DNA from 3 places in the Paenarthrobacter sp. NPDC058040 genome. Region 1 is predicted to be linked to each of the others. Evidence: riboswitches for the same ligand, from Rfam matches in the RefSeq annotation. Region 1 holds a riboswitch; each other region holds the start of a gene.

What was found. Region 1 has a riboswitch for S-adenosylmethionine ahead of ACFVSJ_RS17510 (DUF1737 domain-containing protein). Riboswitches for the same ligand answer to the same signal wherever they lie in the genome.
Region 2: linked by a shared signal. The riboswitch ahead of ACFVSJ_RS01930 (homoserine O-acetyltransferase) and the one ahead of ACFVSJ_RS17510 (DUF1737 domain-containing protein) in region 1 are both predicted to bind S-adenosylmethionine.
Region 3: linked by a shared signal. The riboswitch ahead of ACFVSJ_RS16235 (hypothetical protein) and the one ahead of ACFVSJ_RS17510 (DUF1737 domain-containing protein) in region 1 are both predicted to bind S-adenosylmethionine.

What each region holds. Positions count from the first base shown of each region.
Region 1 covers NZ_JBHVRN010000012.1:104,725-108,721, reverse strand. The annotation lists gene ACFVSJ_RS17515 (NtaA/DmoA family FMN-dependent monooxygenase) at 1-1,082, opposite strand, end outside; SAM riboswitch class IV at 1,258-1,371, shown strand; gene ACFVSJ_RS17510 (DUF1737 domain-containing protein) at 1,385-1,645, shown strand; gene ACFVSJ_RS17505 (rhodanese-like domain-containing protein) at 1,642-2,052, shown strand; gene ACFVSJ_RS17500 (O-succinylhomoserine sulfhydrylase) at 2,055-3,263, shown strand; gene ACFVSJ_RS17495 (hypothetical protein) at 3,274-3,882, shown strand; gene ACFVSJ_RS17490 (glutamate--cysteine ligase) at 3,879-3,997, opposite strand, start outside.
Region 2 covers NZ_JBHVRN010000001.1:448,969-452,965, reverse strand. The annotation lists gene ACFVSJ_RS01935 (winged helix DNA-binding domain-containing protein) at 1-397, shown strand, start outside; gene ACFVSJ_RS01930 (homoserine O-acetyltransferase) at 401-1,522, opposite strand; SAM riboswitch class IV at 1,537-1,651, opposite strand; gene ACFVSJ_RS01925 (bifunctional o-acetylhomoserine/o-acetylserine sulfhydrylase) at 1,813-3,129, opposite strand; gene ACFVSJ_RS01920 (VOC family protein) at 3,355-3,993, shown strand.
Region 3 covers NZ_JBHVRN010000011.1:48,324-52,320, forward strand. The annotation lists gene ACFVSJ_RS16220 (APC family permease) at 1-130, shown strand, start outside; gene ACFVSJ_RS16225 (helix-turn-helix domain-containing protein) at 142-717, opposite strand; gene ACFVSJ_RS16230 (sodium:solute symporter) at 989-2,506, shown strand; SAM riboswitch class IV at 2,696-2,815, shown strand; gene ACFVSJ_RS16235 (hypothetical protein) at 2,831-3,124, shown strand; gene ACFVSJ_RS16240 (hypothetical protein) at 3,121-3,312, opposite strand; gene ACFVSJ_RS16245 (VIT1/CCC1 transporter family protein) at 3,581-3,997, shown strand, end outside.

The DNA of each region.
Region 1 (3,997 bases):
CGCAGCGTGGACCCGGGAGGGGCTGCCTTGGAGAAGTGCTCAAGGGTGCCCTGGTTGCTGTTGGTACTCAAGGTGGGGAGCGGCTCGTCGAGGTCGAACTGCTTGAAGTCGATCACCGAGAGGTAGGAGATCGAGTTGAGCTGGCTGTCGATGTCCCGCTGCGTGAGCTCACGCCGCTGGGCGCGCAGTTCCTCCGCCTCCGCCGTGGAACCCACCACGGTGGGCTTCAACACGAAAAGGACCTTCACGTCGTCGGGGTTCCTCCCCGCCTTCGCCGCCTCCTCCCGGATGGAGTCACGGTAGGCCTTCATGCCGTCCACGCCGCGGGCCAACGCGATCGCTACGTCCGCGTTTCCCCCGGCGAACGCCTTGCCGCGGGGCGAGGCGCCTGCCTGCACCAGCACGGGCTCCTCCGGCAACGGCGCGGTGTTGAGCGGTCCCCGGACTTTGAAGAAGTCCCCCTGATGGTTGATGGGGTGCACTTTGGTGTGGTCGGCGAACCGCCCGGCCTCGACGTCTTCGAGCACCGCGCCCGGTTCCCAGCTCCGCCACAGCCGCCTAACGACGTCGACGAACTCCTCGGCCTTCTCGTACCGCAAGTCGTGTTCGATCTGCTGGTCAAGCCCGTAATTCTGCGCGGCGAGGTCGCTGCCGGACGTGACCACGTTCCAGCCAAGCTGGCCCTCGGAGAAGTGCTGCAGCGTCGCCAGCAGGCGCGCCGCGGTGAAGGGCGGGTAGAAGGACGCGCTGACGGTCGGCACAATTCCGAGGTGTTCGGTGGCGGAAAGCAAATATGGCACCAGCGCCAGGGGATCGTGCTTGGGAGCGAAGGACGCGTGCGCCAAGGACACTTCGGCGGTACCTCCGTAGGTGTCCGGAACAGTCAGGGAGTCCTCGATGATGAACAAGTCCAGGCCGGATCGCTCGAACGCCCTCACGGCTTCCTGGTACAACGCGGGCTTCTTCCAGTCATAACCCAGCCCGTAGCCGGGAGTCCCCCAACCCTGGACTCCGAAGCCGTGGCCCACGAACCATCCAAAATGAAGCATGGGCTTGAGTGTAGAACTGCTGTGTCCGTTCACCGCGACCTGATTTCATGCGAAGTTACAGGGGGTCGTACTGCGTCAATTATGCTCCCCGGAGGTCACATTTGGGTCCCGTCTTCAGCGGCCCTGCAGGGTACCGGTTACGCAACATGACGACGGCGGCGCAGTCCCCAAATGCGGCGATGGCGCCACGGATGTTACGTTTTTCTTGAGTAATGAGCACCAGCGTTAAGCCCTGACTTGCTGGTCGGCAACCCTCTCCCGCGGCGGGGTGCCTCAGGTGACTACTCGGCGTATTCGACACTTCGAACTGCAAGCGTGACTGAGGAGCACCACGAATGCCTGAACCCACTGAAGAAAAGCTTTCCTACCGCCTGATCACGGGTCCCGACACCCGTGAATTCTGCGAGCGCATCAGCAATGCCCTGGCCGAGGGCTACGTACTGCACGGCAATCCCGCGGCCACCTTCAACGGCACCGACGTCATCGTCGCCCAGGCCGTGATCCTGCCTGCCGCCGTCGCCAGTTCCGACGCCGCAGTAGCCAGCGCCGTGGACGAGTTGGAGAATTACGAGGAAGTATTCGAGGGCCACGCATGAGCTACGCCGGTGACCTGACCCCGCAGGATGCGTGGGCAAAGCTTGAAGACGGCGCCATCCTGGTGGACGTCCGGACCGAGGGCGAATGGGCCCACATTGGCATTCCCGACACCAAGGCCACAGAGAACGATCCGTTGTTCATCCAGTGGAACCTGGCTGGTGGCATCCCGAACTCCCGCTTCATCGAGGACCTGCAGCAGCAGGCTCCCGAAGGCGACGGCGTGGAACTTGTTTTCATCTGCCGCTCGGGCCAGCGCTCCATCGCAGCCGCCATCGCCGCCACCCAGGCCGGATTCACGGCCTACAACGTCCTTGAAGGCTTCGAGGGGGAACCTGACCGTTACGGCGAACGAACCGTGAATGGCTGGAAGAACCGTGGCCTGCCCACCAACCTGGGGAACGACTAAAAGTGACTTTCAACCCTGACGCCGCCGGCTGGAGCCCAGACACCCAGGCCGTTCGCGGTGGCCTTGACCGTACCAATTTCCAGGAAACAGCCGAGCCTGTTTTCCTGAACTCAGGCTTCGTCTACGAATCAGCCGCCGCAGCCGAACGCGCCTTCACAGGCGAGGACGAACGCTTCGTCTACTCCCGTTACGGCAACCCGACCGTCGCCACGTTCCAGGAGCGCCTGCGCCTGCTTGAGGGCACCGAAGCATGCTTTGCGACGGCGTCCGGCATGTCCGCAGTGTTCACGGCCCTGGGTGCCCTGCTGGCTGCCGGCGACCGCGTGGTTGCCGCCCGCTCACTCTTTGGCTCCTGCTTCGTCATCCTCAACGAGATCCTGCCGCGCTGGGGCGTGGAGACTGTCTTCGTTGACGGACCGGACCTTGAGCAGTGGCGTGCAGCGCTCTCCGAGCCGACCACCGCCGTCTTCTTCGAATCGCCCTCCAACCCGATGCAGGAAATCGTGGACATCGCGGCCGTCAGCGAACTGGCGCATGCCGCGGGGGCGACCGTCGTCGTCGACAATGTCTTTGCCACTCCCCTGCTGCAGCGCTGTGGAGACCTGGGCGCCGACGTCATTGTGTACTCCGGGACCAAGCACATCGACGGCCAGGGACGCGTCATGGGCGGCGCGATCCTGGGCACCAAGGAATTCATCGACGGCCCGGTCAAGCAGCTCATGCGGCACACCGGTCCCTCGCTGTCCTCGTTCAACGCCTGGGTCCTCACCAAGGGACTGGAGACCATCGGGCTCCGCGTGAACCACAGCTCCGCTTCGGCGTTGAAGATCGCCGAATGGCTGGAACAGCAGCCTGCCATCAGCTGGGTCAAGTACCCGCTGCTGAGATCCCACCCGCAGTACGAGCTCGCCACCAAGCAAATGAAGGCCGGCGGCACCGTGCTGACCTTCGAACTCTCGCCGTCCGGCGGCCGTACTGCCAAGGAATCCGCGTTCGCGCTCCTCGATGGACTCAGCGTCATCGACATCTCCAACAACCTGGGCGACTCCAAGTCCCTCATCACCCACCCGGCCACCACCACTCACCGTGCCATGGGTCCGGAAGGTCGCGCGGCCATTGGGCTCTCTGATGGAGTGGTCCGTTTGTCCGTGGGCCTCGAGGACGTGGACGACCTCATCCTGGATCTGGAGAAGGCCCTCAAACAGGTCTAACCTTCATGCCATGAGCGGGAAGTATCCCTATCGCCGTGCCGGAGCGGTCATCGTCGCCGGCACGGTGGTGTGGTTCGTGGGAATCTCGCCGGTCAGCCGCGTCTACCTCACGCCCGATGCCGCAGACCGGCTGCGTATGCTCCAGGCCGGCCGACGCGGTTGGATCGTGGGGCAACACCTGGCAGCTGCGGGAACCGTCGCAGTGCCCTTCGGTTTCATGGCGTTCGCGCGTGCTGTCCGGGGCACGGTTGCTTCACGCCGTGCGGCCAGGAAGTGGGCCGTTGCCGCGGCCGCCGCATTGCTCGCGGGAGCACCGGCCTTTGTCTACAGCCTCTCGCGGCGGGCCTCCGATCTGGAGCGCTTTGCTCGTTACGAGGGATCAAACGCGCCGTTCCTGGTGTACTCCGGGCTGCACGTTGTGGCCCTCGCCGCCCTCGGGGGCAGCCTGCTTTCCGCACCTGCAAAGCGCTGGATCGGCCTCACGGCTGCGGCCAGCGCCCCCGTTTTCGGCGGCATCCTCCTCGCCAAGAAGGACATCCCACCCTTGGTGTTCTACCTCGTTGAAGGAGCCACGGGTGCCTATCTGATGACCTGGGAAGACCCGGAAACCCAGAGCTAGGGCCGGCGGACCCGGGTCAGTATCGGCGCCGGATCCCGGCGGGCCTCCGCCGATGATCCTCGAACCGTCGCCCTCGCGGCATGTCCGACGACGGCGGCCAACGCCTCGGGTGAAG
Region 2 (3,997 bases), on a different contig from region 1:
CCCGGGCGCCTTGGCAACCCTCGCCGTCGACGGGCTCGACTTCTACCTGGCCGCCGGGGAACTGGCCGGGCCCGGCGAGGCAGGCGACGGCAGCCCGGCCGCCGCACTCCCCCGCATAGACCTCATCCAGTGCTACGACGAGTACGTCATGGGCTACTCGCAATCCAGGCATTACCTTGGCGGGGTCGCTCCGTACTTCCCGGAAAACGGTGGACCCATGCACGTCGTACTGCTGGATGGCAGGCTGGGCGGCTGGTGGCGCCACGGCTTCGCCGGTGACACCTGTGAACTGGACGTGCGCCTGAACCAGCCCGACACGCCATCGGTCCAGCGGGCCCTCGAAGCCGAAGTGGAACGCTACGGCAGCTTCCTCGGCATGGAGGCCAAGCTGGTCTGACGCTCAGGCGAAGAAGGACTCCCTCAGCTGTGCCGAGAGCTGGCCGATTTCCGTGAGGAACCCGTCGTGGCCGATGGGCGCTTCAATGACGTGCACGGGAACCTCCCCCGGCAACGCCTCAGCGAGTTCCCGGGACTGGGCCGGGAAGTAGAGCCTGTCCGTGTCCACGGCCGCGATGAAGAACTCCGCAGTCGTGCGGCCCAGGGCTTCCTGGAGCGTTCCGCGTCCTCGCGTGACATCGTGGCTCATGAGGGCCTCGGTGATGGCGATGTAGCTGTTGGCGTCGAAGCGGCGTACCAGCTTGGTGCCCTGGTGGTCGAGGTAGCTCTCCACTTGGTAGCGTCCGCGTTCTCCCAGGATCGCTGCCGCGAGCGGAGTCTCCTGGTGCTGGGCTTCGCGACCAAAGCGGACGTCCAGCTCCAGCGCCGAGCGGTACGTGATGTGGGCGATCCGACGGGCCAACGCAAGACCGGCTTCGGGTGCGGCGCCGTGGTAGTAGTCGCCGTCGTTGAAGTTCGGATCCTGGCGGATCGCCAGCGTCTGCGACTGCGCGAAGGCGATCTGCTCCGCCGTGCTGTAGGCGCCCACCGAAACGACGGCGCAGCGCTTGACCCGTCCGGGGAACGTCACGGCCCATTCCAGTGCCCGTGCGCCGCCCATGGAACCGCCGATCACGGAGTGCCAGGCACGGATCCCGAGGGCGTCAGCCAAGCGGGATTCAGCCTCGGTGGTGTCACGAAGCGTGACCAGCGGAAACCTCGAACCCCACGGCTTTCCATCCGGGGCCTCGGAGGACGGTCCCGTGCTGCCGTAACAGCCGCCCACGATGTTGATGGAAATGACGAAGAACCGGTCCGTGTCGATCGTGGCGCCCGGGCCAACCAACTGCTCCCACCAACCGTCCTCATCCGTGGCACCACGGGCTACGTGGGTGCTGCCAGTCAGGGCGTGCTCCACCAGGACGGCATTCGAGGCATCGGCGTTCAGCTGGCCCCACGTTTCGTAGGCCAGGACAACATCGGGAAGGAAGCCGCCGGCTTCAAGTTCCAGCGGGCCCACGTGGGCGTACTTGACGGTTCCGTCCGCTTCTTCGGATGTGGGAAGGGCTGTAGCAGTAATGGTCATTCCTTTGACACCTAACCTCGCGCTTGCCCACCGCCTTTCATGCGGCAGGCCAGGTCTTCACCCGGGGCACCCCACCGCGGAGGAGGGTTGCCGGCCAGCAAGCCGGGGCTGTCACTGGCACTCATGACCTAATACGTAAGAGTTTAGGAAAGACACAGCTGTTCTGGCGAAGAATGTGACAGCTGTGTGACGGTTTGGGGCAGCTTCGTTCACGAAAGAGCACCCGGTGGCGCTGCCAGGCGAATTATCGTCGACCTGGCGGCGCCACCGCTTTTCACTGCGGGTGCGGCTCAGGCGCCCTTCGCGGCGCGGAAGCCGGCTTCGAGGTCGGCAATGATGTCGTCCACGTGTTCAATGCCGACCGCCAGGCGCACCAAGCCCGGGGTGACTCCCGCGACGGCCTGCTGTTCCACGGTCAGCTGGCTGTGGGTAGTCGACGCCGGGTGGATGACCAGGGACCGGACATCGCCGATGTTCGCAACGTGTGAGTGCAGCTCAAGGCCGTCCACGAAGCGCTTGCCGGCTTCCACGCCGCCCTTGATGTTGAAGGCCACCACGGCGCCCGTACCCCGGGGACCGTACTTGCGCCCGCGGTCATACCAAGGGCTGGACGGCAACCCCGCAAAGGCGACGGATTCGACGTCGTCGTGGGCTTCGAGCCATTCCGCCACTTTGGTGGCGTTCGCTACGTGACGCTCCACGCGCAGGCTCAGCGTTTCCAGGCCTTGGGCGATGAGGAAGGCGTTGAACGGCGAGACTGCCGAGCCAAGGTCGCGGAGGAGTTGGACGCGGGCCTTGAGGATGTAGGAGAGATTGGCGCCGAGGGCGCCGTCCTTGCCCAGGTCACGGGCATAGACGAGTCCGTTGTAGCTCGGGTCCGGGGTGTTGAAGTTGGCGAAGCGCTCCGGGTCCTGGCCGAAGTCGAAGTTGCCGGAGTCCACGATCACGCCGGCGATCGCTGCACCGTGCCCGCCGAGGTACTTGGTGGCGGAGTGGACCACAATGTCCGCGCCCCATTCGATGGGACGGATCAGGTACGGCGTGGACAGCGTGTTGTCCACAATGAGCGGGACGCCGGCCTCATGGGCAACCTTGGCGATGCCTTCGATGTCCAGGACATCCTGGCGCGGGTTGGAGACAACTTCGCCGAAGAAGAGCTTGGTGTTGGGCTGGACGGCGTTGCGCCACTGCTCGAGGTTGTCCGGGTCCTCGACGAATGTCACGGAGATGCCGAACTTCTTCAGCGTGTGGGCCAGAAGGTTGTAGGTGCCTCCATACAGGCTGGGGCTTGCCACCACGTGGTCGCCGGCCTCTGCGATGTTAAGGATCGCGAACGTTTCCGCGGCTTGGCCGGAGCTCAGGAGCAGGGCACCCAAGCCGCCTTCCAGGCTGGCGATGCGCTGTTCCACGGCGTCCTGCGTCGGGTTGCCGATCCTGGTGTAGATCGGGGCGAGCTCGGCCAGGGCGAAGCGGTTGGCCGCACTCTCGGCGCTGGGAAACACGAAGGACGTGGTCTGGTAGATCGGAAGCGAGCGGGCTCCGGTGGCGGAGTCCGGTTCCTGGCCGGCGTGGATCTGGCGGGTTTCGAAGGACCATCCCTGGGACATTGCGTTCTCCTCTTCGTACAGCGCATGGGTTTGGTGGGCAGCGGATGCTTGGAACTGCGGCCAGTCTAGGAAGCGGCGGGAGCATTGCACAGCTTTGTGACGAAGACAGTATTTTTCGGTCATTTCGCGTCTTTGCGGCGTCCCGGCATGACGCTTCCATAACATCCCACCTTAGTTAGGCTTGACTTAGCTGAGACCCGAATCACAAAGTGCCAAGATGAAGCCATGCGCATGGATCACGTCTCTTACGCTTGTGAACGAGATGGCCTTCTGGCCACGACAGAACGAATTTCCGCAGCACTGGGAGTGGACGCAGTCCGGGGCGGAGTGCACCCGCGCTTCGGTACCCGGAACATGATCATTCCCCTTGCGGACAACAAATACCTTGAAGTCGTGGAGGTCTTGGACCACCCCGCTTCGGATAAGGCACCCTTCGGCCAGGCAGTCCGGGCACGCTCGGCGGCCGGCGGCGGTTGGATGGGCTGGTGCGTCGCCGTTGACGACCTCGCTCCGTTCGAAGAACGCCTGGGCCGTGCTGCAGTACCGGGCAACCGTAAGTTCCCGGACGGCCGCGAACTCGTATGGCAGCAGATCGGTATTCTCGGCTTGATCGCGGATCCGCAGGTTCCGTACTTGCTCAAGTGGGAAGGAGATCCCGGCCTGCACCCGTCCAAGGTTTACGAGAGCGACGTCAAGATGTCCAGCCTCACCATCGCGGGCTCGGCGGAACGCGTCACCGAATGGTTGGGCGAACCCGTGGAGAAGCCGCTTGAGGACGTTGCTGTCCAGTGGATGGCTCCCCACGGTACGCCCGGCATCATGTCCGTGACCTTCGAAACCGCCTCGGGCGCCGTCACTATCTGACGCA
Region 3 (3,997 bases), on a different contig from region 1:
GGGCAACCCGATCTCAAACCTGAGCAAGTTCCTGTTCTTCGGCGAGGGTGAAATCGCGCCCGTGACCCGCGAGGTCCTGCGGGAAGCCGAACCGGACATCACCAGGCGCCCCTGGGTCCACGTGGGCTAACCCGCGGAAAACTACCGGCTCGCCGCGGGCACCAGGACCCACAGCACCTCGACCGTCTCATCGGTGGGGTTGATCCAGGTATGGGGCTCGCGGCCCGGGAAGGAAAGCGTGTCCCCTTCCTCAAGGTCGTACTCCTCATTGGTCAGGATCAGTTTGATCCTGCCCTTCACCACGTGGAGCACATCAACGTCGCAGTCCACCGCGTAGAGCTCGTTCTCGCCACGCCCCCGGGGCTCAATGGTCGCCTGCAGGATCTGGAGCCTTCGCTCGGAACGCGCCGTGAGCAGCCGCTCCACAATGCCCTGGCCGCCCAGGGAAATGCGCGGCCCGTCATCGCGTCGGGTCAGGTGGGTCTCCGGCGCCGCGAAGAGATCCCCGACAGACACCGAGAGCACTTGGCACAGCGTCACGAGCGAGGCCACCGATGGTGAAGTAAGGTCCCGCTCCACCCTGCTGAGGAAGCCCTTGGTCAGTCCCGTAGCGTCTGCAACCTGCTCAATGGTGAGCCGCTGCGCCTGCCGGGCTGCGCGGATTCTGGAACCGATGGCAACAGGAACATTGCTGGGTTCAACGGGTAGAGCCTTCATTCACAAAACCTTTCAGGCCCGTCCGTGAGGCCCTGTCATTGGAGCCAATAGTAGCCGGACAGCAACGGCAAAGAGTCAGAATCCGCGGAACCATGACCAAAGCACCTTGACTGTTACTCCCATCACAACATATCCTCATAGGCAACAAGTGTTGTCTGTGAGGCACACAACACACGTCCAAACCTCCGTTCGTCAGCACAGAGACTTCGACGCCCTGCAGGAGTATCGTCGAATACCCCAACCTCCGTGCATCAGCTCCAAGGAGCCACTCATGGACTCTTCGTTCATCAACATCGCCATTGTGGTGGTGTATTTGCTTGCCATGCTGGCGTTCGGTTGGTGGGGCAAGTCCCGCACCAAGAACAACAGCGACTTCCTGGTGGCCGGCCGCCGCCTGGGACCGTTCCTCTACACCGGCACCATGGCCGCAGTCGTCCTGGGTGGCGCATCCACCGTCGGCGGCGTCGGCCTGGGCTACAAATTCGGTATCTCCGGCATGTGGCTCGTGGTGGCCATCGGTTCGGGTGTGTTGCTGCTTAGCCTCCTGTTTGCCGGAACCATCCAGAAGCTCAAGATCTACACCGTGTCCCAGATGCTGACCCTGCGCTACGGCAGCAAGGCGACCCAGACTTCCGGCATCGTCATGCTCGCCTACACGCTGATGCTCTGCGCCACCTCCACCGGTGCCTACGCAACGATTTTCGTGGTCCTCTTCGGCTGGGAGCGCTGGCTGGCAATCGCCATCGGCGGCGCAATCGTCCTCGTGTACTCGACCATCGGCGGGATGTGGTCAATCACCCTGGCTGACCAGGTGCAGTTCGTCATCAAGACGGTGGGCATCTTCTTCCTCATGCTGCCCTTCGCCATGAATGCCGCTGGTGGCCTGGATGGAATCCGCGAGCGCGTCGACGCCAGCTTCTTCCAGATCGATGGCATCGGAATCCAGACGATCATCACCTACTTCGTGGTCTACACACTCGGCCTGCTGATCGGCCAGGACATCTGGCAGCGCGTCTTCACGGCCAAAACCCCCACGGTTGCACGCTGGGGCGGTGCCACGGCCGGCGTCTACTGCATCCTCTACGGTCTGGCCGGCGCCTTGATCGGCATGGCCGCAAGCGTTGCCCTGTCCGGCATTGAGATCAAGGCCAAGGACGACGTATACGCCGAAGTTGCCACGCACTTGCTCCCGATCGGCATCGGTGGCCTGGTCCTGGCCGCAGCCGTCGCAGCCATGATGTCCACCGCATCGGGCGCCCTGATCGCTGCGGCAACGGTTGCCCGTGCAGACGTTGTGCCGTTCGTGGCCAGCTGGTTCGGCAAGACCATCAACACCGACGACACCGAGAACCCGGAGCACGACGTCAAGGCCAACCGCTACTGGGTCCTGGGACTCGGCATCGTGGCGATCATCATCGCGATCAGCACCAAGGACGTCGTGGCCGCGCTGACCATTGCCTACGACATCCTGGTGGGCGGCCTCCTGGTAGCCATCATTGGCGGCTTGGTGTGGAAGCGCGGTACGGGTGTGGCAGCAGCGGCATCCATGGCCGTGGGTTCGGTAGTGACCCTCGGCACCATGATCGTCCTGGAGATCAATGCCAAGGCTCCGTTGGACGGAATCTACGCCAACGAACCGATCTACTACGGCCTGATCGCCTCTGCTGTGGTCTACGTGCTGGTCTCGCTGTTCAGCAAGCCCACCGACCCCGCAGTGATGAAAGCCTGGACGGACCGTGTTGCGGGAACCCGGGTGGCCGACCAGGAACTCACCACTCCTGCCGCCTAGGCGGTTGCAACCCAAAGCAATTCACGACGGCGGCATCACCCTTCGCGGGTGGTGCCGCCGTTTGTTTCGTCCCCAGTCACGCGTTGCGGGGCCGGGTCTGCGTGCTAAAACCGGCGCGAAGCGCGTTGAGCGGGCCACACAACGGAACAGAGCGGGCCCGCAGCGGCAAGGGCTTAGGATAGGACCCAGCTTCAAGAGATGTGGCGCCAAGCTCCGACTGGCCACGCACCAACCCCATGTTCACGGGTGGTTCGGATGAGGAAGCGGCCCGTACCGGACCAGAGACAACCGGGCGGGCAAGAGCACTCCACCAAGGAGAAGTCCGTGCCGTACCAAGCTGAACCCGGCCTCCCGATCCCGAGCCTCACCGCAGCCGAAACTGTTCCGGTGATTCCCGCCGTCGACCTCGTCGGAGGGGCGGTGACTTTGTTTGTTGGCGGCGAAGCACTGAGCTTTCACCATCCTGAGCCAAGGATCCTCGCAGACGCGTTGGCACGGTCCGTCCGCACCGCACAGTGGTGTTCCACATCGCGGACGCTGATGGTGACTGTGGCCGCCGTCGGACGTATCGCCGGGCGCGAACGGCGATTCAGTCTGCGCTCCCTCAACGAGGCCTAAAGCTCGTCGCCGTCCCCGCGGAATTCTTCCTCGGGCCCGTCGAGCGGCACCACGCGTTCGTCGTCGTCGGCCACTTCGTCGTCCTCGGTCCAGGCCTCATCCACTTCCTGGTCCTCGTTGTAGTCGTAGGCCGGATCCGATTCGATGGTGGCCCGTTCCGGGTGGTGCGGATGTGATTCGGTGCTCATGTTTCAACCTCCGTCCCATGGGCCGCGCCAAGCGGTCCACTGACCGAAATGCGGGAAATGCCCCGCCCCTGTCTATCCATCTGAGCACCGCCTTTGGGAGGGGTCAAGGCAGGGTTCCGCAGCGCCGGAGCTCCGGTGCCAAAAGGGCCGGAATTAAGGCATGCCGAACATTCCTGTTGAGGAATACCAGCCGAAAATCCGCGGAAATAAGCGGTACAGTGGGCGGTGCAAAGGGGCCGTAACCGTCCCACCGAGCACAGGAGAAGCAGTGCAACAGCACCAGGAATCCCATGGTCCGTCGAGCCCCGCTCCGGATTCCCGCCCCGAAGAAGAAATCCCTCGAACGCCCACGCAGTCGGACATCCGCCGCTGGCGTCAGTACCTGGCGGACGAACGGGCCGAGGCTGCCGTCTACCGCGAACTCGCGCAACGCCGGGACGGCGAGGAACGCCAGATCCTCCTTGCCCTGGCCGAAGCTGAGGGCCGGCACGAAGCCCACTGGCTCAAGCTCCTCGGGGAACACGCAGGGATGCCCAAGGCAGCCTCCGCACGCAGCCGGCTCCTTGGTTTCCTGGCACGGCATTTCGGTTCAGTCTTCGTCCTGGCCCTTGCCCAACGCGCTGAGGGGCGCTCCCCCTACGGCACGGACCCCTACGCAACCCCGGCCATGGTGGCCGACGAACAA